Regions from separate parts of the Streptomyces sp. NBC_00872 genome, predicted to be linked through region 1. Evidence: riboswitches for the same ligand, from Rfam matches in the RefSeq annotation. Region 1 holds a riboswitch; each other region holds the start of a gene.

What was found. Region 1 has a riboswitch for cyclic di-AMP ahead of OG214_RS24230 (transglycosylase family protein). Riboswitches for the same ligand answer to the same signal wherever they lie in the genome.
Positions count from the first base shown of each region.
Region 2: linked by a shared signal. The riboswitch ahead of OG214_RS09975 (M23 family metallopeptidase) and the one ahead of OG214_RS24230 (transglycosylase family protein) in region 1 are both predicted to bind cyclic di-AMP.
Region 3: linked by a shared signal. The riboswitch ahead of OG214_RS21090 (M23 family metallopeptidase) and the one ahead of OG214_RS24230 (transglycosylase family protein) in region 1 are both predicted to bind cyclic di-AMP.
Region 4: linked by a shared signal. The riboswitch ahead of OG214_RS09705 (transglycosylase SLT domain-containing protein) and the one ahead of OG214_RS24230 (transglycosylase family protein) in region 1 are both predicted to bind cyclic di-AMP.

Region 1 is NZ_CP108806.1:5,622,457-5,628,352, forward strand. It holds gene OG214_RS24215 (nucleoside triphosphate pyrophosphohydrolase) at 1-217, shown strand, start outside; gene OG214_RS24220 (cytochrome P450) at 330-1,610, shown strand; gene OG214_RS24225 (transglycosylase family protein) at 1,836-2,726, shown strand; cyclic di-AMP (ydaO/yuaA leader) riboswitch at 3,248-3,420, shown strand; gene OG214_RS24230 (transglycosylase family protein) at 3,423-4,190, shown strand; gene eno (phosphopyruvate hydratase) at 4,642-5,896, shown strand, end outside.
Region 2 is NZ_CP108806.1:2,336,473-2,342,368, forward strand. It holds gene OG214_RS09960 (GNAT family N-acetyltransferase) at 1-373, opposite strand, end outside; gene OG214_RS09965 (HPr family phosphocarrier protein) at 493-774, shown strand; gene OG214_RS09970 (GntR family transcriptional regulator) at 958-1,647, opposite strand; gene OG214_RS09975 (M23 family metallopeptidase) at 1,781-2,542, opposite strand; cyclic di-AMP (ydaO/yuaA leader) riboswitch at 2,555-2,720, opposite strand; gene OG214_RS09980 (M16 family metallopeptidase) at 3,008-4,390, opposite strand; gene OG214_RS09985 (pitrilysin family protein) at 4,408-5,781, opposite strand.
Region 3 is NZ_CP108806.1:4,928,588-4,934,483, reverse strand. It holds gene OG214_RS21095 (PrsW family intramembrane metalloprotease) at 1-794, shown strand, start outside; gene OG214_RS21090 (M23 family metallopeptidase) at 1,082-2,113, opposite strand; cyclic di-AMP (ydaO/yuaA leader) riboswitch at 2,125-2,279, opposite strand; gene OG214_RS21085 (PP2C family protein-serine/threonine phosphatase) at 2,597-3,742, opposite strand; gene OG214_RS21080 (MerR family transcriptional regulator) at 4,082-4,828, opposite strand; tRNA gene OG214_RS21075 (tRNA-Met) at 5,052-5,125, opposite strand; gene OG214_RS21070 (hypothetical protein) at 5,309-5,500, opposite strand; gene OG214_RS21065 (HAD family hydrolase) at 5,671-5,896, shown strand, end outside.
Region 4 is NZ_CP108806.1:2,275,185-2,281,080, reverse strand. It holds gene OG214_RS09720 (choice-of-anchor Q domain-containing protein) at 1-1,178, opposite strand, end outside; gene OG214_RS09715 (substrate-binding domain-containing protein) at 1,399-2,496, shown strand; gene OG214_RS09710 (hypothetical protein) at 2,554-2,982, opposite strand; cyclic di-AMP (ydaO/yuaA leader) riboswitch at 3,531-3,692, shown strand; gene OG214_RS09705 (transglycosylase SLT domain-containing protein) at 3,697-4,563, shown strand; gene OG214_RS09700 (ScbR family autoregulator-binding transcription factor) at 4,733-5,398, opposite strand; gene OG214_RS09695 (ScbA/BarX family gamma-butyrolactone biosynthesis protein) at 5,565-5,896, shown strand, end outside.

The DNA of each region.
Region 1 (5,896 bases):
GGGTCTCGCGCTCGCCTCCAAACTCGCGGGCCGCGTCCGTACGGCGGGCCTGGACGTCGGGCTCCCTTCGGGCGACGGGATCGGGTACGAACTGCTCGCCATGGCCGTACGGGCGGAGGAGGCGGGCATCGACCCGGAAACCGCCCTGCGTGCGGCGGCCCGCACCTACCGGGACGCGATCCGCACGGCTGAAACGGGCGGCACCGCCACCGAGTGACGGGGCGAGGCCGACCAGGGAGGGGGTACGCCAAGGCCCCCGAGCTGGGCCGCACCCGCACCCGCACCCCCGCCCCGACCGCCCCCGAGACCCGCCCCGATACCGTCGACCGGTGACCGAAAAGCCCCCCGCCCCCGAGACCGCGCCCGCCCCCGGGCTCGTCCCCGTCCCCGAACTCTTCACCTGGGAGTTCGCCACCGATCCCTACCCCGCCTACGCCTGGCTGCGCGAGCACGCGCCCGTGTACCGGGCCCAGTTGCCCAGCGGGGTCGAGGCGTGGCTCGTGACGCGGTACGGGGACGCCAGGGCGGCGCTCGCCGACGCCCGGCTCTCCAAGAACCCCGTTCATCACGCGGAGGCGGCGCACGCCAAGGGGAAGACCGGGATTCCCGGGGAGCGCAACGCGGATCTCATGACGCATCTGCTGAATATCGACCCGCCCGACCACACCCGGCTGCGCCGGCTCGTGTCCAAGGCGTTCACACCCCGGCGCATCGCGGAATTCGCTCCCCGGGTCCAGCAGCTCACCGACCGGCTCATCGACGGTTTCGCGGCGGAGGGGGAGGCGGATCTGATCCATGACTTCGCCTTCCCGCTCCCCATCTACGCGATCTGCGATCTGCTCGGGGTGCCGGCCGAGGACCAGGACGACTTCCGCGACTGGGCCGGGATGATGATCCGGCACGGCGGCGGGCCGCGCGGCGGAGTGGCGCGGTCGGTCAAGAAGATCCGGGGATATCTGGCCGAACTCATCCACCGCAAAAGGGAGAACCCGGGCGACGATCTGATCTCCGGTCTCGTCCGGGCCAGTGACGACGGCGAGCATCTCACCGAGAACGAGGCCGCGGCGATGGCCTTTATCATCCTCTTTGCCGGTTTTGAGACAACCGTGAATTTGATCGGCAACGGCGTCCATACGCTGATGCGCCACCCGGAGCAGCGCGCCCGGCTTCAGCGTTCGCTCGACGCGGGGGAGACGGAACTGCTCGCGACGGGTGTCGAGGAACTGCTGCGCCACGACGGTCCGGTGGAGCTGGCCACCTGGCGGTACGCCACCGAGCCTGTGACGCTCGGCGGGCAGCGGATAGCGGTGGGCGATCCCGTACTGGTCGTCCTCGCCGCGGCGGACCGTGACCCCGAGCGGTTCGCGTCGCCCGACACGCTCGATCTCGCGCGGCGTGACAATCAGCACCTCGGCTACGGGCACGGCATCCACTACTGCCTCGGTGCGCCCCTCGCCCGCCTTGAGGGACAGACCGCTCTCGCGTCCCTGCTGACCCGTCTGCCCGATGTGCGGCTTGCCGTGGATCCTGCCGATTTGCGCTGGCGCGGCGGGCTCATCATGCGTGGATTGCGCACACTTCCGGTGCAGTTCACGCCATTGTCCGGCTGATGAGTCACTGACGGATTCGGCGGCGGACGGCCGGCGTATCGCCGTGGGACAGGCGCCGATCACTGGCGGATCGTCGCTCCATAACTGACGGGCCGTCAGGAATGTGACTTTCACGTGATCTCCGCTGCATCGACTTGTGACAGACGTTCGAGTACCGCTACGTTCACCGACGACTCAGCTGCAACACGCCGTAGTCGAAACGACAGTCACACGGAAGGCAAGCGCATGCGCTCCGCGAACGGCCGACACCGCAGACCACGCCAGGCCCCCGCTCTGATCGTCGCCGCGGGGGTGACCGGGTCGGCGATCGCCATCCCGCTGTTCGCCGCCTCGGGCGCCAGCGCGGCGGACGCCTCCACCTGGGACCGTGTCGCGGAATGCGAGAGCGGCGGCATGTGGAGCGCGGACCTCGGCAACGGCCACTACGGCGGCCTCCAGCTCAGCCAGGAGACCTGGGACGCCTTCGGTGGCGGGGAGTACGCGGCCCGCGCCGACCTCGCCAGCCGCTCCCAGCAGATAGCCGTGGCCGAGAAGGTGCTCGCGGCGCAGGGCGTGAAGGCCTGGTCGAGCTGCGCGCCGGTCTCCGGGCTCACGGGCGCCCTGCTGGAGGGTGTCGGTCTCGGGGGCGGCTCCGGCTCGGCGGGGGCCGCGCAGGACGACCGGAGCGACAGCCCCGCGGACGCTCCCTCCGGTACTCCGGACGCCACGCCCTCCGCCCCCTCCGACGGGAAGACGCCGCCCGGAGAGCCGGTCCCCTCCGGTTCGGCCACCACGCCCGCACCGGGAACCTCCGCTTCCGCGGACGGCGGCAAGGGCGCTGAGGGCCTCGGCTCCGACGGTCTTGGCGCCGACGGCCTCGGTGGCACCGCCGCCGGCGGTACGGAGTCGGCCAAGGGCAAGCACCGCGGTGAGGCCGCCCAGGAGGATGCCGTAACGGGCAATTCGGATGAAGGGCTTGATTACGGCCGTCATGCCTCACGGGGTGACGGACTGTCGCGTAGTACGGACGGTCTGACGGATCGTGCGGAATCGCCCGCTCCGGCGGAGGCCGACCGGCCCGTCGAGCGCAACTGGCTGATCGCCGACGGGCAGAAGGTGCTCGGCGGCTGGCTGTGAGACGAACGGGCTGACGGCTCCGGGGCTGTCGGCGCGGTGGCTGAGGGGTGAACGGGGGGCGGCCGGTGTGCCGCCCCCCTGGCGCGCCCCGGCGCTTCCCGCTGGGCCCCGGTGTGCCCCGGTGTGCCATGGGGGTGTCCTCCCTGGCCGCGGCCCTGATCTCCCCCTGGCTCCCTCCGCGTCTCCCCCTCGGTCTCCCCCCTCGGCCTCTTCCTTGATCCCGCCCTTGAACTGCCGTGAAGTGGCACGGATGCAAGGGTAGTTCGCTGCCCTATGTCCACTTCTGTGCAAGTGAGACAAGGGTCTCTTTGCTGCAACTAGGGACTTTTGGCCTACGGGTTGCCCCGCTTTCCGCTCTCACCAGCGGAAATGCGTAAACCCGGAGGGTGGGTAAGGGTGTTATTTCCCTGATGTTCTCCTTTGAAGAACCGACGGGCCTGTGATTACGGTCTGAACCGCTCGCACCGCGGGCCTCGTCGACCGTCACGCCGAATCCTGCCGTCGGTCGGGGGGAGTAGTCGTCGCGTCATGCGCCGAAGGCAGGAGCGGGGGACCCAAGGTTTGTGCCGGCCCCGGCCGTCGAGAGACGGCCGACGACCGGCTAGGGGTGAAGCCGGGTGCGCGAGCACCCGGCCGGGCAACTCACTTGGCCCGAACCCGACAGCTCACCTCGTAGGCGTCGGTGAGGAGAGTTCCATGCCGCGTTCCAGCAAGGGTTCCAGCAAGGGCAGGCACCGCCGTCCCTCCCGCTCCGTGACCGCCCGCTACGCCACGCTCGCCGGCATCACCGGCGCCGCTGTCGCGGTCCCGCTGATCGGCGCCACCTCCGCGTCCGCCGCGACCGCCTCCGAGTGGGACCAGGTCGCCCAGTGCGAGTCCGGCGGCAACTGGTCCATCAACACCGGCAACGGGTACTACGGCGGACTCCAGTTCAGCGGCTCCACTTGGGCCGCCTACGGAGGCACCGCCTACGCGGCCAGGGCCGACCTCGCCTCGAAGTCCCAGCAGATCGCCGTCGCCGAGAAGGTCCTGGCCGGCCAGGGCAAGGGCGCGTGGCCCACCTGCGGGGTGAACCTCTCCGGCGCCGCGTACGACGGTGGCTCGGCGGGCTCGGGCTCCGGCTCTGATTCCGGTTCCGGTTCCGCTTCGAATTCCGGCTCCGGCTCCGGCTCCGGCTCGGGATCCGGCTCCGGTACGGGAGAACAGGCCTCCCCGCAGCAGACCCGGCCCGCGCAGCCGAAGCGGGAGCAGGCGCAGCCCGCCTCGCGCGGTGAGACCCGCGCCGCCACGGCCACGATCGAGAAGGGCGACGGCGAGTACAAGGTCAAGTCCGGCGACAGCCTCTCCAAGATCGCCGCCGCGCAGCAGGTGAAGGGCGGCTGGAAGAAGCTGTTCGACCTGAACAAGGACATCGTCCGCGACGCCGATCTGATCTACCCGGGCCAGCAGCTCCACCTGAGCTGACCCGCCCCCCGATCCCCCCGGCCCGGCGCGTGATCCCCCGTACGCGCCGGGCCGGGGTCTGCCCTCTTCCCGGCGTACGGAGGGGGCACTCGGGGAGTACGGAGGGGGTACGCGGGGCGGCGCTCACGGCGGTGCGCACGACGGTGCTCATAGGTGCGCCGAGGCGCTCGGGTGCTAGGTCCTGTCCGGCGGATCTTCGTGGGCCCGGAACGCCTGGCACGGCACCTCGCCGCGTTGTCGGAGTCGTCCAAGTACGTCCAGTACGAGGACGATCCTCCGCCTTGCGATGTACCGCACCAGACGCCCCGGGCTGATCCACGAAGATCCGCCGGACAGGACCTAGATCCGTCCCAGCGGGCGGGCACCGGGCGGCCGACGTCTCCGAGCCGGTTAGGCTCTTGCCGCAAGGCCAATGAGACCCTGCACTCCAAGCGTCACATCCCAGAAGGAGATGCTCGTGCCGTCCATCGACGTCGTCGTAGCCCGGGAAATCCTGGACTCCCGAGGCAACCCCACGGTCGAGGTCGAGGTCGGCCTCGACGACGGCAGCACCGGCCGTGCTGCTGTCCCCTCCGGTGCCTCCACCGGTGCGTTCGAGGCCGTGGAACTCCGTGACGGAGACCCCGACCGCTACCTGGGCAAGGGTGTCGAGAAGGCCGTACTCGCCGTCATCGAGCAGCTCGGCCCGGAGCTCGTCGGCTACGACGCCACCGAGCAGCGCCTGATCGACCAGGCCATGATCGACCTGGACGCCACCGAGAACAAGGGCTCGCTCGGCGCCAACGCCATCCTCGGTGTCTCCCTCGCCGTCGCGCACGCCGCCTCCGAGGCCTCGGACCTCCCGCTCTTCCGCTACCTGGGCGGCCCGAACGCGCATCTGCTGCCCGTTCCGATGATGAACATCCTGAACGGCGGCTCGCACGCCGACTCCAATGTGGACATCCAGGAGTTCATGATCGCCCCGATCGGCGCGGAGTCCTTCTCCGAGGCGCTGCGCTGGGGCGCCGAGGTCTACCACACCCTCAAGAAGGTCCTGAAGCAGAAGGGGCTCTCCACCGGCCTCGGCGACGAGGGCGGCTTCGCGCCGAACCTGGAGTCCAACCGCGCCGCGCTGGACCTGATCCTCGAAGCCATCAAGGAAGCCGGCTATGTGCCGGGCCGCGACATCGCGCTCGCGCTCGACGTCGCCGCCTCCGAGTTCTACAAGGACGGCTCGTACGAGTTCGAGGGCAAGTCCCGCTCGGCCGCCGAGATGACCGAGTACTACGAGGAGCTGGTCGCCGCCTACCCGCTCGTCTCCATCGAGGACCCGCTCTTCGAGGACGACTGGGCCGGCTGGAAGGTCGTCACCGACAAGCTCGGCTCCAAGGTGCAGATCGTCGGCGACGACCTGTTCGTCACCAACCCGGAGCGGCTGGCCCGTGGCATCGAGGAGGGCTCCGCCAACGCCCTGCTGGTCAAGGTCAACCAGATCGGTTCGCTGACCGAGACCCTGGACGCCGTCGAGCTGGCCCAGCGCAACGGCTTCAAGTGCATGATGTCCCACCGCTCCGGCGAGACCGAGGACGTCACCATCGCCGACCTCGCCGTCGCGGTGAACTGCGGTCAGATCAAGACCGGCGCCCCGGCCCGCTCGGACCGTGTCGCCAAGTACAACCAGCTGCTGCGTATCGAGGAGATCCTCGACGACGCGGCGGTGTACGCGG
Region 2 (5,896 bases), 3.3 Mb from region 1:
CGTCGGCGGGCGCGGACGCGGGCCGCCCCCGGTCGTCGATGCGGTCGTACCGTACGGTCGCGATGAACTCCCCGCCCACCGTCACCGCGAGCCCCACCCGGTCCACCTGGTCGTGGTGGGTGAACCGGTGCACGTCCTTCGCGGACAGCCGCGGGTAGGGCGCGAAGAACCGGTAGTACTTCGACTCGTCGGAGACCTGCTCGTAGAAACTGACCAGCCGCTCGGCGTCGTCCGTGGTGATGGGCCTGATCCGGGCGGTGCCCCCGTCGCGCAGGACCACGTCCGCTTCCCAGTGATCCGGGTACGCGTGGTCGGGGTACGCGTGGTCGGGGTACGCATGGTCCGGCGGCTTCTGGTCCGGCGGGGTCTCCATGGCCAAAGCCTACGGCGGGAGCGGGGGCGGGACGGGGCCGGAACGGGGACACTCCACATCACATGAGACTCTGGGCCGGACATCGTTTTTCAGACTTTTGAGACTTGAAGGGCAACACCATGGCTGAGCGCCGCGTCAATGTCGGCTGGGCCGAGGGGCTGCACGCCCGACCCGCGTCCATCTTCGTCCGTGCCGCCACGGCCGCCGGCGTCCCCGTGACGATCGCGAAGGCCGATGGCGACCCCGTCAACGCCGCGTCGATGCTCGCGGTGCTCGGTCTGGGCGCGCGGGGCGGCGAGGAGATCGTGCTGGCTTCCGACGCGGACGGCGCGGACGCCGCTCTGGACCGGCTGGCGAAGCTGGTCGCCGAGGGACTGGACGAGCTGCCCGAGACGGTCTGAACCGTCCGCACGGCCCGGCTATCCGGCGGTCGCCGGACGGCCCGACAGCCGTCGGGCGGTCGGCCGTCATTTCGCACGGCGGAGCCGCGGTGCGCCGAATTCGGCGCACCGCGGCTCCGTCTTTTCGTGCGGGCAGCGAAGAATAAGCCGCGCTATTCCAATTCTTTGTATACGGCGAGAATGTTAAGTGCGAGCACTCGCGGTGTTTACAACATGTTGCGAAGCCCTCACCTTTTCCCGGCCGCGCTCGGCCCGGCGCAGCCGGTGCACCGCCGCCGTGCGCTCCGCGTGCAGGGCGGTCAGGGACCGCGCGCGCTCCGCGTCGCCGCGCGCCACCGCGTCCACGATCGCGCCGTGCTCCGCCCAGGACTCCACGGGATGCGCGGGCTGGTCGACCACATACATCCAGGCGATCTTGTGCCGGAGCTGGGTGAGCGGGGCGGTGAGCGCCGGACTCCCCGACGCCTGTGCGAGCGTCTCGTGGAACCAGGCGCCGAGCGAGCGCAGATCCTCGCCCTGGCCCCGCCTGGCCCTCTCCTGCCCCAGTCTGACCAGGCCACGGAGCACCTTGAGATGGGCCTCCGTACGGCGCTGGGCGGCGCGGGCCGCGCCCAGCGGCTCCAGCAGCTGCCGTACCTCCAGGAGGTCCGCCGCCTCCTGGTCCGTGGGCTCGGCCACACACGCGCCGACATGGCGGCGGGTGGTCACGAAGCCCTCGGACTCCAGCGTGCGCAGGGCCTCGCGCACCGGGACCCGGGAGACGCCGTAGCGCCGCGCGAGCTGCTCCTCGGTGAGCCGGCTGCCCCGTTCGAATACACCGGAGACAATGTCGTCGCGGATCGCCGTGCATACCGAGTGCGCGGGAATGCGCATGTCCGAACCTCCGACTTAATCCGCGCGAAACGCTGCCGATCGACGCCTGTTCCGTGACTCTATTGCAATCAACGCGGATTTCCGATGGGTGCCCGGAATCAATAGATATCTTTTGGCCAGCGGCCGGCTTCGGTCAGACGTTCACACCGTGTGCGCGCAGATAGGCGACGGGGTCCATGTCGGAGCCGTACTCAGGGTCCGTCCTGGCCTCGAAGTGGAGATGCGGTCCGGTCGCGTTGCCGCTCGCGCCGGAGAGACCGATCCGCTGTCCCGGGACGACGGTCCCACCGGCGGAGACGGCGATCGAGGAGAGATGGCCGTACTGGGTGTAGGTGCCGTCGGTCATCCGGAGCACGACGTTGTTGCCGTACGAGCCGCCCCAGCCGGCCTCGACGACGGTGCCCGCGCCGACGGCCACCACCGGGGTCCCGGACGCCGCGCAAAAGTCGACGCCCGAGTGGCTGCCGGAGGACCAGAGCGAGCCGCCGGTCCGGTAGCCGGTGGTGACGTACGAGCCGGTGACGGGGAGCCGGAAGGCGTTGAGGCGCCTGCGCTCGGCGGCGCGGGCGGCGCGCTGCCTCTCCGCGCGGATCTCCTTGGCACGGGCCTCGGCCGCCCGCCGGGCCTCGGCCTTCGCCCTGGCCCGTACGGCGGCCTGGTGCTGGGCCTCGGCCTGGGCGTCGATCGCGTCGGCGAGGGAGTCACCGATGACCAGGGCCTGGGCCAGCCCGGTCCGTCCGGAGGCCCGGGTGTCCGGCTCGGCGGCGTGCGCCGGGGCGGCCAGGGCGCTGATGACACCTGTCGCGGTGAGCGTCGCGGCGCCGGCGGCGCCCATGCCCCTGCGGGTCCGACGGCTCCGGGCACGATGCTTGCCGGTGGCACGGGTGAACGCCATGTAGCGGTTGGTCCTTTCCCTCCTTCTCGCCTACCGGGACAGAGGGTGGGAGCAGGAAGGTCTCCTACGGACACCTCGGCGCGGGTGTGCGCCAAGGCGTCCGATTCACCCCGGGGACTGCGTGTGGGTCCCCGGCTCCCCAGGCTCGCGCCTGACGGGGACTCGGCGATGGCTGTCCGATGCCGCGGTCGCGGCGGGGTGCTGGCGAACAGCCGGACCGACGCTAAGCGGCTCATCTTTCAATCACCAAATGGACAGGGTGTTTTGTAGCGCACACCACAGGGCAGACAGGCAACCTCCCCACTAAAGCGGACATATGAGGAAACCCCGGTGACGGGTGTCACCGGGGTTTATCTCACCGACGGATTTATCGTTACCGGGCTTATCGGGCTTACCGAGCAGAGCTCCAGCGATCGGAATCGGTCACCGGTGACCGTTCGGTCAGCCGACTGGTCAGCCGATCGGTCAGCCGGAGACGACCGTCACTTCTCCGATACCGAGAGCCGTGACCGGCTCCTTGATCTGCTCGGCGTCCCCGACGAGCACGGTGACGAGCCGGTCCACCGGGAAGGCGTTGACGGCCGCGGCCGTCGCCTCGACCGTGCCGGTCTCGGCCAACCGGGCATAGAGCTGTGCCTGGAAGTCGTCCGGGAGGTGCTGCTCGACCTGGTCCGCCAGCGTGGCGGCGACCGAGGCGGCCGTCTCGTACTTCAGCGGCGCCACGCCCACCAGATTCTGGACGGCCACATCACGCTCGGCGTCGGTGAGACCGTCGGCCGCGAGGGTGCGCAGCACCTTCCAGAGGTCGTCCAGCGCCGGACCCGTGGACGCGGTGTCCACGGAACCGCTGATGGCGAGCATCGCGGCACCCGTCGGCCCGCCCGGCTCCGAGGGGGCGGACGAGCGCAGCACCTGCCCGAAGGCCCGCACCCCGTAGGTGTAGCCCTTCTCCTCGCGCAGCACCCGGTCGAGCCGGGAGGTGAGCGTGCCGCCCAGACAGTAGGTGCCGAGCACCTGGGCGGGCCAGACGCGGTCGTGCCGGTCGGGACCGATCCGGCCGATCAGCAGCTGCGTCTGGACGGCCCCGGGCCGGTCCACGATCACCACGCGGCCGGTGTCGTCGGCGGTCACGGGCGGTACGGGGCGCGGCTCGGCGGTGTCACCGGTCCAGGTGCCGAGGGTCTCCGCGAGCACCTCGTCCAGATCGACGCCGGTGAGATCGCCGACGACCACGGCGGTGGCCGTGGCGGGACGCACATACGCCTCGTAGAAGGCCCGGACGGCCGCGGCGTCGATGCGCTCCACCGTCTCCTCGGTGCCCTGGCGCGGCCGGGACATCCGTGAGGCGGCGGGGAACAGCTCCTTGGAGAGCTGCTTGGCGGCGCGGCGGCCCGGGTTGGCGGTCTCGTGCGGGATCTCGTCGAGCCGGTTCCGTACGAGCCGCTCGACCTCGCTGTCCGCGAAGGCGGGGGCGCGCAGCGCCTCGGCGAGCAGGCCGAGTGCCTTGGGCAGCCGGGAGACGGGGACCTCCAGGGAGATCCGTACACCCGGGTGGTCCGCGTGCGCGTCGAGGGTGGCGCCGCAGCGCTCCAGCTCGGCGGCGAACTCCTCGGCGCTGTGCTTGTCGGTGCCCTCGGAGAAGGCGCGCGCCATGATCGTGGCGACACCGTCGAGCCCCTCGGGCTCGGCCTCCAGCGGGGCGTCGAGATTGATCTCGACGGCCACCACCTGCTGTCCCGGGCGGTCGCAGCGCAGCACCGTCAGGCCGTTGTCGAGCGCACCGCGCCCGGGGGCGGGGAAGGCCCAGGGCCTGGCCTCGCCGGCGGTCGGCTGCGGATGGAAGTCCATGGTCACGGCAGCGTCGCTCACTGGTCCGTCCCCTCGTGCTCGTCGGTCTCGTCGCCGGCCGTGCGCGCCGCGTCGGCGGCGTCCTCGGAGGCGAGCGGTTCGTACACCAGCACCGCCCTGTTGTCGGGGCGCAGCCGTGCCGCGGCGACGGCGCGCACCTCCTCGGCGGTGATGTCCAGCACGCGCGTGACGGCCGTCAGCGCGAGCTGCGGGTCGCCGAAGAGCACCGCGAACCTGCACAGCTCGTCGGCGCGGCCCGCGACCGTGCCCAGCCGGTCCAGCCACTCGCGCTCGAGCTGGGCCTGGGCCCGCTCCATCTCCTCGGCGGTCGGTCCCTCGGCGGCGAGCCTGGCCAGCTCCTCGTCGACGGCGGCCTCGATCCGCGGGACCTCGACCCCGCCGGACGTCTTCACATCCAGCCAGCCGAGGGAGGGGGCGCCCGCCAGACGCAGCAGTCCGAAGCCCGCGGCGACCGCGGTCCGGTCCCGGCGCACCAGCCGGTTGTGCAGCCGGGAGGACTCGCCGCCGCCGAGGACGGTGAGCGCCAGATCGGCGGCGTCGCACTCGCGTGTGCCGTCCTGCGGCAGCCGGTAGGCGGCCATCAGCGCGCGCGCCGGGACCTCCTCGTGGATCTCCTCGCGCAACTCCCCGCCGATGGTGTCGGGCAGCGTGCCGTCGCGCGGCGGCTGCTTGCCGTCGTGGGACGGGATGGAGCCGAAGTACTTCTCGACCCAGGCGAGCGTCTGCTCGGGGTCGATGTCACCGACGACCGAGAGCACCGCGTTGTTCGGCGCGTAGTTCGTACGGAAGAACGCGCGGGCGTCCTCCAGCGTCGCCGCGTCCAGGTCGGCCATCGAGCCGATCGGGGTGTGGTGGTACGGATGGCCCTCGGGGTAGGCGAGCGCGGTCAGGCGCTCGAAGGCCGTGCCGTACGGCACGTTGTCGTAGCGCTGGCGGCGTTCGTTCTTGACGACGTCCCGCTGGTTCTCCATGGACTCCTCGTCGAGCGCGGCGAGCAGCGAGCCCATCCGGTCGGCTTCCAGCCAGAGCGCCAGCTCCAACTGGTGGGTGGGCATGGTCTCGAAATAATTCGTCCGCTCGAAGCTGGTGGTGCCGTTCAGCGAGCCGCCGGCGCCCTGCACCAGCTCGAAGTGGCCGTTCCCCTTCACCTGGGCCGACCCCTGGAACATCAGGTGCTCGAAGAGGTGGGCGAGTCCCGTACGGCCCTTGACTTCATGGCGTGAGCCGACGTCGTACCAGAGGCAGACCGCGGCGACCGGGGTCAGGTGGTCCTCGGAGAGCACCACGCGCAGGCCGTTGGCCAGGCGGTGCTCAGTCGCTGTCAGGCCGCCGGAACCGGCCTGCGCTGTGGCCGTGTGACCCATGGGCATGTACGTCCCTTCGATCGCGATATGGAGAAGTCCTGCCACTGTATGCAAGCGTGCCGACACCTGGCGAAGTTCCCGGGTGTCACACCCGCGCCGGACGTCCCGGCGGACGTCCCGC
Region 3 (5,896 bases), 690 kb from region 1:
TCGACGGGGTCGTGTTCGCGGGCTTCACCGCCACCGGCTTCGCCTTCACCGAGAACATCCTCTATCTCGGCAGCGCCTTCGGCGAGGACCAGACCGCGGACCGCACGGGCCTGCCCGCCATGACGGCGGCGACCTTCTTCGTACGGGTGGTGCTGTCCCCGTTCGCGCACCCGCTCTTCACCGTGCTCACGGGCATAGGTTTCGGGCTGGCGGCGATGGCGACCCGTCGCCAGAGGTTCCGGCGGTTCGCCCTTCCACCGCTCGGTCTGGCGCTGGCGATGGGGATGCACGCGCTGTGGAACGGCTCGACGTCGCTCTTCGGCCCGTTCGGCTTCTACGCCGTGTACGCGGCGTTCATGGTGCCGGTCTTCGGGCTGCTGACCTGGCTGGCGATCTGGAGCAGACAGCGCGAGCTGCGTACGGTCTCCGCCGAGCTGCCCGCGTACGCGGCTGCGGGCTGGCTGCCGGCGGCCGCGCCCCAGGCGCTCTCCTCGATGCGGGCGCGCACGGTGGCACGCGATTTCGCGGGCCGTACGTACGGGCCCCAGGCGTCCCGATCGGTCGGCGAGTACGAGGCGTTCGCGACGTCCCTGGCGTTTCTGCGCCACCACGCCCAGCGCGGCAAGGCCGGCCCGGACTTCGTCGAGCGCGAGCAGGAGCTGCTGCACCATCTCTGGCAGCGCAGGGAGACGGCGGGACCGGCGCTGACCTATGCGGCGCGGGCCACGGGCCGGGTGCCGGTGCCTCCGCCGTACATCGACTACGACGGCTACAACCCGTACCGCCAGTACTGACACGAACGTGGACGAACGTGCCGGTCAGGTCAGGTCAGGTCCCCTGCCGACGGCTGACGACTGACGGCTGGCGGAGGGGCGGGGGCCGGAAACGGGACCGGCGGCCCAGGCGTCGGGGGGCGAGCGCCGGAGCCGCCGGGGACCGGACTGTGCCAGTCACGCCACGGTGGTCGAATCGGGGACAGAGCCCCGGGCCCGGGTCAGGCCGTGGTCAGGGAGTCAGACCCGGGTCATGGGGTCAGACCCTGGGCAGGAAGCCAGGCCCGGATCATGGGGTCAACCCCGGGTCAGGGAGTCAGACCCTTGCTGCTCAGCCAGCTCATGGGGTCGATACCGGAGCCGCCCGCGGTGTGCACCTCAAGGTGCAGATGCGGCCCCGTCACATTGCCGGTCGCGCCGACCCGGCCGATGGTCTCGCCGGTGGTGACCTTCTGCCCGGCGGTGACGGTCATCGAGGACTGGTGGCAGTACCAGATCTCCGTACCGTCATCCAGCTCCAGGATGGTGCGGTAGCCGTACGAGCCCGACCAGCCGGCGGAGGTGACCGTGCCGCTGTGCACGGCCTTGACCGGGGTGCCCGTCGGGGCGGCGAAGTCCAGACCGGTGTGGTAGCCGGAGGACCACATGGAGCCGGACTCACCGTAGGTGGAGGTAATGGTGTACGAGGAGGTGGGAAGGGCGAAGCTGGCCGCCAGTTTCGCGAGGCGCTCCGCCTCCGCCTTGGCCTTGGCCTCCGCCTCGGCCTTCTTCTTGGCCTCTTCGATCTTCTTCTCGGCCTCGGTCTGCTGCTTCTTGGCCAGTGCCGCGGCCTGCTCGGCCGCCACGCGCTCCGCGGCCGCCTTCTCCGTCGCGTCGGCCTCGTTCTGCTGCTGCTCCGCCTGCTGGAGGATCCGGGCCCGCAGGGCCTCGCCCGCGTCCGTGGCGCCCTGCTCCGCGTCCGCGGCGGTCATACCGGCGGTGGTGAGCGGGGCGCTGGCCAGCAGGTCCGGCTCGGCCTCGTCCGCCGCCAGCGATCCCATGCCCGGGAGCGACCCGGCGTCGGGAAGATTGTCGGTGATGGCGTCGGGCAGGGATATGGAGACCGCGGGCTTGTCCTGCGCGGTGGCCATGCCGCCCGCGCCGACGGCGGCTATGACACCGACGCCGAGGACGGTGGAGCTACGGGCGAAGCCGTTGCGCTGCTTGCCGACACGATGCCTGCCGCGTACCGGGCGTACGGACTCCTCGGTCGGGTTCCACTCGCCCCATGCCCGTTCCGGCTCGCTGCCGAAGGAGGTGGTTTCGAAGGGGGCGGTGGGGGCAGGCTGATTGGACGCCACTGAGGCGCACTCCTTTCCTTCCTTCTCGCCTACCGGGTTAGCTGACGGGTTCGGAGCAGGAAGGTCTCCTACGGTCGCCCTGCGCCGCACGAGGCAGCGAAGAACTTCCGATTCACCCCAATTGGTGGTTCCCCGGTTCCCTTGCGGGATTCGGCGCATGAGCACGGTGCCGACTCTTACGACGGCTGGGACGACCGCGCTGCGTTATCGAACGTTAATAGAGACCAGGCCCTTATTCCAAGCCGTTCCCGGTGATCATTAACAACTTCGCATCGGACACACCAGGGCACATGCATACGCAATCGGGCGAGCTGACTTCCTTTCAGTACGCCCCACTTACCTGACGGTATGTCAAATGTTATGCGGAGGGATACCTGTCGATCACACACGGTGGTGACGGCGGACTCGGCGTCAGCGAACGGCGTCAGCGAACGGCGTCCGGCAACCGTCAGGGAACCCAGGCAACTGCTCCAGGGAACTGCTTCAGGGAACGAGGGGTATCGTCCTGCGCCGCTCCGGCTGCCCCTCCGTGGGGCGGTTCACCGCCAGCAGCGCCATGTCGTCCTGGCTCCCGCCGCCGGTGTGCAGCCGGACGTCGTCGATCAGCGCCTGGAGCAGTTCGTCGGGCCCCTGGAAGATCCGTCCGTCGAGCCGGTCGCTCGGCACATAGAAGACCCCGTGGGCGTCACGCGCCTCGGAGAGTCCGTCCGTGTAGAAGAGCAGCGTCGAGCCGGCCGGGTAGAAGGCCTGCTGGGCACGGTCCGGCCATGCGGCCAGTTCGCTCATCCCGAGGGGCAGCGCGGGGTCGCGCGTCTCCAGCATCCGTACCGCGCCGTCCTCGCACATCAGCAGCGGATCGGGATGGCCCCGGTTGACCAGCCGCACCACGCTCCCGTCGTGCGGGATCTCGGCGAGCACCGCCGTGGTGAACCCCTCGAAGGCGTCGAGCCCGCCCCGTCTGCTCCCGTCGCGGGTGAGCGCGCGCTCCAGCCGCTGCGCCACGCCCTCCAGCGATCTTTCCTGCTCGGCGGCCTCCCGGAAGGACCCGATGACGACGGCCACCGCCTCGACCGCCTCCAGCCCTTTCCCCCGTACGTCCCCCACCACCAGTCGTACCCCGTACGGCGTGTCCTGTACGGCGAACAGATCGCCGCCGATGAACGCGCCCTCCTGGGCCGCCTCGTACCGCGCGGCGATACGCAGCCCCCCGATCCGCTCGGCGGGTCTTGGCAGTACCGCCCGTTGAGCGGTCTCGGCGATGATCCGGGCCGAGGCGAGCCGCTGCCCGCTGCGGCGCAGTACCCCGCCGATGTAGAGCGCGAGAAGAGACACGATCACCACCGTCAGCAACTCACTGAGCGACTCCAGCGTGTTGAGCGAGTTGGCGTAGAGGTGCATCGACAGTTCGGCGCAGACCGCCGCGACGCTGATCAGCAGCGTGCCGATCAGCGGGTAGAACGGCGCCGCGACCAGGGGTGAGGCCGCGTACAGGGGGGCGGCGGTGACCCGCGTCGGGGTCGAGAGATCGAGGACTACCCCGACGCCGATCACCAGGACGGGGAGAAAGCGCACCAGCCGGCGGCTGGTACGGATACGGCTTTCCGGCATCGGTGACCCGTCGGCGGACATCGGACCGGTCAGATCGTCGGCCCGCGCGCCTCTGCCACTCAGGGTCTCCCTGAGCTTGCTCAGCTTCCCCACCAGTGGTCACCTGCCCGGTTCCGCCTAGGGCTGCGGACGGTACCGCGCCCCACCCAGGCTGGCCGCTGCCGTCCTCGGCGGCGACTCGCCGTCGGCCGAGTGGGCTATGGAGGAGGTCGGATCGCGACCGGCTCCTCAGCAGGTCAGACGGCCGGACGGCCGGACGGCCCGGTCGTTCGGTCATATGGCCGGTCGGTCGCCACGTCGGTCGCCGGGCCGGTGCCCGGTCGCCGCCGAGTCTGCCGACCGGCCGGCCGTACCGACCGGTCAGCCAGTCAGGTGGTGCTCGGCGTACACCTTCATGGCGTCCCGTACGAGCACTGCTGTCCCTTCACCGTACTTGTCATAGGCCGCTGTGAAGCGTGCATCGTCCACATACATTCGCGTCACGCCGATGACATAGGACTTCGTGGGTTCCGCCGTCACCGACAGCCAGTCGCAATGACGGCGGGCGACGGCCTGGGCCTCGTCGCTGTCGGCGGCGAGCCCCGACTCCCTCGCCCGTGCCCAGTCGCGGGCGATGGCCTCGTGCCGGTCCTGGAACCCCTGGCGTTCCTCCTCGCTGAGCGCGCGCCACCAGCGGTCGCCCTTCCGATACGCCTCCCGGCCCCATCGCTCGGTCACCTCCCGCTCGTACCGTGTGTGATCGAAGCCGTCGAGCACTTCCCCGGCCATGAGTTCCTCTCCCGTCCCGGTCTTGTGGAGAGTGGTCCGCACCGACGCGATCAGCCGCTCGACGCGCTCGCGCTCCTGCTCCAGCAGTCTGAGATGCGTGCGCAGGGCGACGGCCGTGTCCTGCCGGCCGTCGAGGACCCGGGCGATCTCCGACAGGCCGAGTCCCAGCTCCCGCAGCAGCAGAATCCGCTGGAGCCGGACCAGGGCGTCCTGGTCGTAGTAGCGGTAGCCGTTGCCGCCGGTGCGGCTGGGCATCAGCAGCCCCAGTTCGCCGTAGTGCCTGAGCGTGCGGCTCGTGGTCCCGGCCATCTTCGCGATCTCCTGGATCGACCACTCCATGACTTCGACGGTAGAACTTGACGCGGCGTAAAGGTCAAGCGCGAAGACGGGTGCGGTCCCGAAGACGGGTGCGGTCCTGGGGGCACGGACACACAGGCACGCGGGCACACAGACACGCGGAAACACGGGCACATGGGCACACAGGCACACGGACAGACAGGCACACAGCGAAGGCCCGGATCCACTTGGAATCCGGGCCTTCGGCTGTTGCCACTCTTTTCAGTAGCGGGGACAGGATTTGAACCTGCGACCTCTGGGTTATGAGCCCAGCGAGCTACCGAGCTGCTCCACCCCGCGTCGGTAAACACAACCTTACGCCATTCAGAGCAAGATCATTACCACTGGCCACGGGGGCACCACGGGGACCCGCCAGGCCGTGCCACGGCTCCCGTCATGGCCTCCGTCACGGCTCCCGTCATGGCCTCCGTCATGGCTCCCGTCACAGAGCCGTCGACGACAGAGCCGTCAACGCACCCTGGACTAGGCCGCCGTGACGACATCGGCCCGTACCGCCGCGGCCCACTCCACCAGAAGCCGCTGGTAACGCTCCTGCTCGGCGGAGGAGAGCGCGCTGCCGGCCCGTACCCACAGGGCGCGGATCTCCGCGTTGACCACGGCGGCGGACCGGACGGAATCGCACGCGGACGGGGAGTCCGACGCGGCACCGGACACGGCACTCGCTATCGAACCGGACAAAGGAGCCGAAGAAGCGGAAGAAGCGGAAGAAGAAGCTGACGGGGAAGCGGAGTGAGAGGAGTGAGCGGACGAGGAAGCGAACATAGGAGACAGGCTACGGCCAGCCACTGACAATCGGCGGAGCGTGTCCCCCTACGCTTGGACCGGTGATCGAAACCATCGTGTTCGACGTCGGCGAGACCCTCGTGCGCGACGACCGCTACTGGGCCTCATGGGCCGACTGGCTGGGTATTCCCCGGCACACCATCTCCGCACTGGTGGGCGCCGCCACCGTCCAGAACAAGGACAACGCCGACGCCCTCCATCTGATCAAGCCCGGTATGGACATCGGCGAGGCCAACCGGGCCAGGGAGGCGGCCGGGCGCGGCGAGC
Region 4 (5,896 bases), 3.3 Mb from region 1:
TTGCGGATGATGTCGCCGCTCGACGGCGTACCGTCCTTCTGATGGGTGAGCCGGATCTCGCTGTCGGTGGCCGGATACCGGGGGACCACGGTGTTGTTGACGATCTTGCTGTCGTTCATACCGTAGAGGCCCATGGCGAGACCCACCTCCACCTGGACCACGTTGTTCTCGATGGTCCAGTTGCGGTACGGGCCGTCGAAGGCGCCGATCCCCTGGATCGTGTACTTGCCGTTGTACTGGAAGGGGATCTTCGTGTACCGCGTGCCCGTGCGGCTGGTGAAGACGTTCCCGCGCAGCACGACGCCGGTGACCGGGGTGAAACTGCCGTCGCCGCGGTAGCTCTGGAACATGTCCCGGTGCGGCGGGTCACTCTCCATGCCGGGTGGTACGACCGCGTAGCTGTTCACCGCCGAGTTGTACTCGACGAGGCAGCCGCTGACCTTGCACCGGAAGGCGTCCTCCCAGAAGTGGTTGACGCTGTTTCCCCTGACCACCGCTCCGGTCGCGCCGGCGCCGGCCTGGGAAGTGCGCTCCAGCATCACACCGTTGCGGACGTTGCGGATCTGATTGTCGAGAACCTGGTTGTCGGCGCCGATGACCAGGACGCCCGTGCCGCTCCGGTTGACCCAGTCGTTGTTGTACCAGGTGTCCGCCGACGCGTCGCTCGCGGCCCGGACCTGTGAGTTCCGCAGAATGTCGTGGGTGGCACCCGCGTCGAACTGCACCAGATTGCCGGTGGTGTACGTACCGTCCGCCTCCTGGGGCGAGATGAGCACCCCGTCGACCGTCCAGCGTGTGGCCCCGGACGCGAACCTCAGCGTCTTCATGCGGGGCGCAGCGCCGGGCGCCGCCTTGACGGTCCGGACGCCCGAGGAGACGCCCCCGGTGATGACCGGGCTTCCGTGATTTCCACTGCGCAGGTAGATGACGTCTCCGTCGGCGAAGGTCCGCCCGGACGCGAAGACTTCCTGCAAGGTCCGCCACGGTCTGTCCGCGGTGCCGGGATTGCCCGCCGAACCCACGGCGGGGTCCACGTAGTACGCCGTGGCGGCGGCCGCGGCGGCCGAGGTTTCGGTCCCGAAGGCGGTCCCGTCCGCCTGGAACCCGATGACCAGTACTGCGCAGGCGAAGAGTGCGGTGCGCCTGCTCGTTCCGCGCACGGACAGGGTGATGGCCACGAGGGAACCTCGTCTTCTTGTGTGGGGGGATCGTGCGTGGGGGATCGCGATGACTGACGCCGCGTCTGGTGAGGAGTTTCGGTCAAGTCATGCCATGCGTCAACAGATTCATTGGAATGAATTCGGGGCCGGTGCTCTCTCGGCGGCGGCGGCTCCGTGCCGGGTAGGGTCGTAAGCTCGTCATGTCGGGCCGGTGCGGGCGCAGATCGAGGGGGATGCGGTGAGTTCGCCACGTACTCCTGTCGGTGCGGCCGCGCGGGGGCACAAGACACGCCGTCTCGCGGACGAGCTGCGACGGGCCATCGCCGAACTGCGCTGGCCGGCCGGCAAGCTGCCCACCGAGCAGCAGTTGGCCCGCGACCAGGAAGTGAGCGTCAACACCGTGCGGCGGGCCGTCGACCTGCTGGTCCAGGAGGGCCTTGTCTACCGCCGGCAGGGATCCGGAACGTATGTCTCGGAGTCCCGGGCGTCCGGCACCGGGTACACCGTCGGCGTCGTGGTGCCCTCGTTGACCTACTACTACCCGCGCGTCATCGCCGGTATCGAACGTGAACTCTCCCGCCACGGCTGCCGGATGCTCCTGCGCTGCACCGAATGGGACCCGGGCATGGAGCAGGAGGCCGTCGACGAACTGATCCGGTCGGGAACGGCCGGGCTGATACTGGTACCCACTCTCGGCGAGGACGGTCCACAGCACTGGCTCGGGATCTCGGGGGAACTCGCCGTGCCCGCGGTGCTCGTCGAGCGGGGGATGGACCTGACGGCGACATCGCACGAGTTCGTCTGTTCCCATCACGCGGCCGGGGCGCGTGCGGCTGCCGAGCATCTGCTGGGGCTCGGGCACACCCGCGTCGGCTATATGGAGAGGACCAGTCCGCACACGGCCCCGCAGATCCGGTCGGGCCTCGCCGTCGGACTGGAGCGCGCCGGGCTCGACCCGGCTCCCGTGGTCACGGCCTCACTGCCGCGCTGGACCGCCGAGGACGCGGACGGCTTCCTCGGCCGTCTGGTGGCGCGGGGGGCGACGGCCGCACTCTGCTTCGCGGACCGTGAAGCGTCCTTGCTGGTCGGCGCGGCGCGGCGGCGCGGACTGAACGTCCCGGAGGACCTTTCCGTGATCGGCTACGACAACGAGGTGGCCGACCTGTGCGAAGTGCCTCTGACCACCGTGTCCCCGGCGAAGACGGATATCGGCCGACGGGCCGCGGACATCCTCAGAGCCCGTATCGCCGACCCGGACGCCCCACGGCGGCAGGAAGCATTTGTGCCGCACCTTGTGGTGCGCGACTCCACGGGCCCGGCGCCCCGGCGGCACTGAAGCACGCGCGACGCTCCCTCGTACTCGCGGTTCGGCGGTCGCGAGCGGACGTACGCGTCAGAGTTCGCGGCCATGGGTTTCGGCGTACCTGATCAGATCCTCGTAGGTCTGTCCGTCGGGGCGGTAGAACTCGTCGCGGTCACGGCCGGGGCCGTCGGCCAGGGCTTCGCCCAGAAGCCTGGAGACGGTCAGGGCCGCGGACAGCGGCCGGTGATCGACGACGATCTCGTCCACCTGGCCCTGGTCGTTGATATGGAACACGCCGACCCCCGTCACCGGCCTGCCGTCGACCACGGCGGTGTACTCGTTCATCCGGCGGTCACCGAACTCGCCCTCCCAGACGGGAGTGAACTCCCGGTAGAGGCCGAGCACGGCACGAATCTGCGCCCGCACCGCCTCGGCTCCCCGCAGACTGCCGTTCATCACCGAACCGGCGAGCACGACATCCGGCGCCAGATCCCTCAGAAACCACGGATCCTGTGACACTGAACCTCCTCGTGGAACAGACGAGTTACGCCATGAACGTACGCGACGCGACGATGCCGTCGTGGTCCCGGCGCACTCCCCAAGGACGGTCCCCTCGTTCCACCGCTTTCCTCCCCGAATAGCGGCGATACGCACTCGACACGCGCCCCGACGCGGAATAAATGACACCCACGTCGAATTGATGGGAGCATCGGGGCATAGCGCACCCGTTTTGAAAAGTAATTGTATGGGCGTTTTGCCCGCATTCTTCCCATGGTGCATTTGAGTAGTATTGGTACACCTTGGCATTCTCTGTACGGTGTTGTGACGTCAGAAATTCCGTCAAGGGTCATGATGTGCGTCACATCGGCGGTGTTCCATGCTTCCCGTCGCCTTGGCCATTTCGCTCCCGGGGAGCGAGAGTTGAGCTCCCGGATGACTTCTGTGTAACCGGATCATTCCGCTCTGGATTCGTCCGCCGGGATCGCGCTGTGAATTCAGGTCTTGTTTTTGTCCGGACGTTCCGCCTACGTTCACGTCAATCCGGACGGACCGCCGAATCCTGCCGCCGTCCGGAAACCGAATCCACTCACGCACGGCAGGAGCGGGGGACCCAGGTAAGGCGCCGTTCCGGAATCCGGACCGGCTTGGGGTGAAGCCGCGCTCATACCGCGGCCGGGCAGCTCCAGCCCGAACCCGACAGCTCACCTCGCAGGCGACGGAGAGGAATTCGTCATGCCCGCACAGGCCAAGCACCGCCGCCCCAGAACCAGCCCGTTCGCCCGAGGTCTCGCCGTCGTGGGCACGGGTGGTGCCGTACTCGCGCTCCCGTTCATCGCCGCGACCACCGCCGAGGCGGTGTCGTCGCCCGCCGCCGCGACGCAGAAGGACAATCCGGAGACCTACTCCGTCGTCGCGGGGGACTCGCTCTCCAGGATCGCGGCGGCGCACTCCGTCAGCGGCGGCTGGAAGAAGCTGTACGAGAACAACCGTGAGGTCATCGGCGGCAACCCGGCACTGATCCACCCCGGCGTCGAACTGACCCTCGGTGAGAGGACCGCGTCCGACCCGCCCGCCACCGCCACACCGGCCACCGCCACGTCGGCGACCACCGCACCGGCCACCGCCGTGGTCGAGCAGGAAACCGCCACACCGGCCACCGAGGAAACGACGGCGACCACGGAGGACGCTACGGCGACCGCCGAGGACGCGACGGCTGCCACCGAGGACGCTACGGCTGATACGAGCGACACCGTCACCCAGGCGGCCCCGAAGACGTACACCGACGATCTGGACGGCTGGATCAACGAGTCGCTGGACGTCATGGCCGCCCAGGGCATCCCCGGCAGCTACGACGGTATCTACCGGAACATCATGCGTGAGTCCTCCGGCAATCCGTCGGCCATCAACAACTGGGACTCCAACGCCGCCGCCGGTACGCCCTCCAAGGGCCTGCTCCAGGTCATCGACCCCACGTTCCAGGCCTACCACGTGCCCGGTACGTCGATGGACAGCTTCGACCCGGTCGCCAACATCACCGCCGCGTGCAATTACGCGGCCGACCGGTACGGCTCGATCGACAATGTGAACGGCCCCTACTGACAGGCCCCGCCGACAGGCTCCGGCGGCGGTCGACGCTGACGTACCGTCACCTCCGTACAGACCCGCGCGCTCGCGCACACGCGCACCCGCACAGACGGCCGGACCCGGCCGGGACATCCCTCCGTCCCGGCCGGGTCCGGCCATCTGCCCGTCCGCCGCCGCCCTCGGTTCATCGCCCTCCGGCGGGCACAGGTGCGAGGGGGTGTTCACGCACCCGCGCGAGCAGGGCCGCCGGATCCGGGTCCGGCTGAAGGGCGTTCAGGAGCAGCAGCCACAGATCGTGCAGCGCTTCCTCGATCTGCCGGCGCCCCTCCAGTGCGTCGGAGACGGTGTGCAGTCCGAAGAAGGCGCACACGAGTCCGTGCGCGGCCACCTGAGGGGTGACGCCCTGCGTGAGTTCCCCCTCCTGCCGGGCCTCTTCGAGAAGTTTGGTGACGGTTTCCAGCCAGCCCACAAAAGGTCTCGGCAGCGTGACATTGATAGCGGTGCGCTCCGCCCAGAGCCGGGCGCCCGCGCGGATGACCACATCGTCCCGGAAGGCCCTCGCCACCTCGAAACTCAGCGCGACCAGCCGTTCCAGCGCCGGGCGGTCGGACGAGCTGTAACGGTCGATCAGATCGGGCCAGGTCGCGAAATGCTCCTCGACAATGGCGAGGGCGAGATTCTCCTTGCTGGCGTAGTGGAAGTAGATGGCTCCGCTGGTACGGCCGGACTGCGCGCTGATATCGCTGATACTGGTGCCTGAGTAACCCCGCTCATCGAACAACTGTGCCGCCGCTTCCAGGAGAAACCTCCGCGTCGTTTTCGCCCGAACCTGCTCCACCCGAACCCGCACGTGTACCTCGGATTGCCGTTCCGTTAAATGACAGCAGGCAATGTAGCGGCTTTTCCCACCGGGCGTGGCGGGCTTGGCGGCTCCGGGCTGGGGTGCGTAGCAACGAAAATTGCGGTGTTCTTGTCGCATGAATACAACGGTTGCTGAGGCATCGATCGTCGGCACCATGGAGGACGTCCGCCCACTGTCCTGGTCGCGTACGGTCGCACGCGAGATGGTGCACCGGGACTCCGTGGCCGAGGTGCTGCTCACCGATGTACGGCGGAGTCCGGACGGCGGATTCGAAGCCGCGGCGTCCTGGTCCCGGTCCCATCCGACTTTCCCGCGCGACGGCGCCGATCTGCACAGTCCGCTGATGATCGTCGAGACTCTGCGCCAGCTCGGGATCTATATCCCGCTCCGGTATTTCGATGTCGCGCCCACCGCGCATCTGCTCATCACCGATCTGTTCTTCGGGATCGACCCGTCGGCGGAACCCCGGGCGGTCTCCGGTGCCAC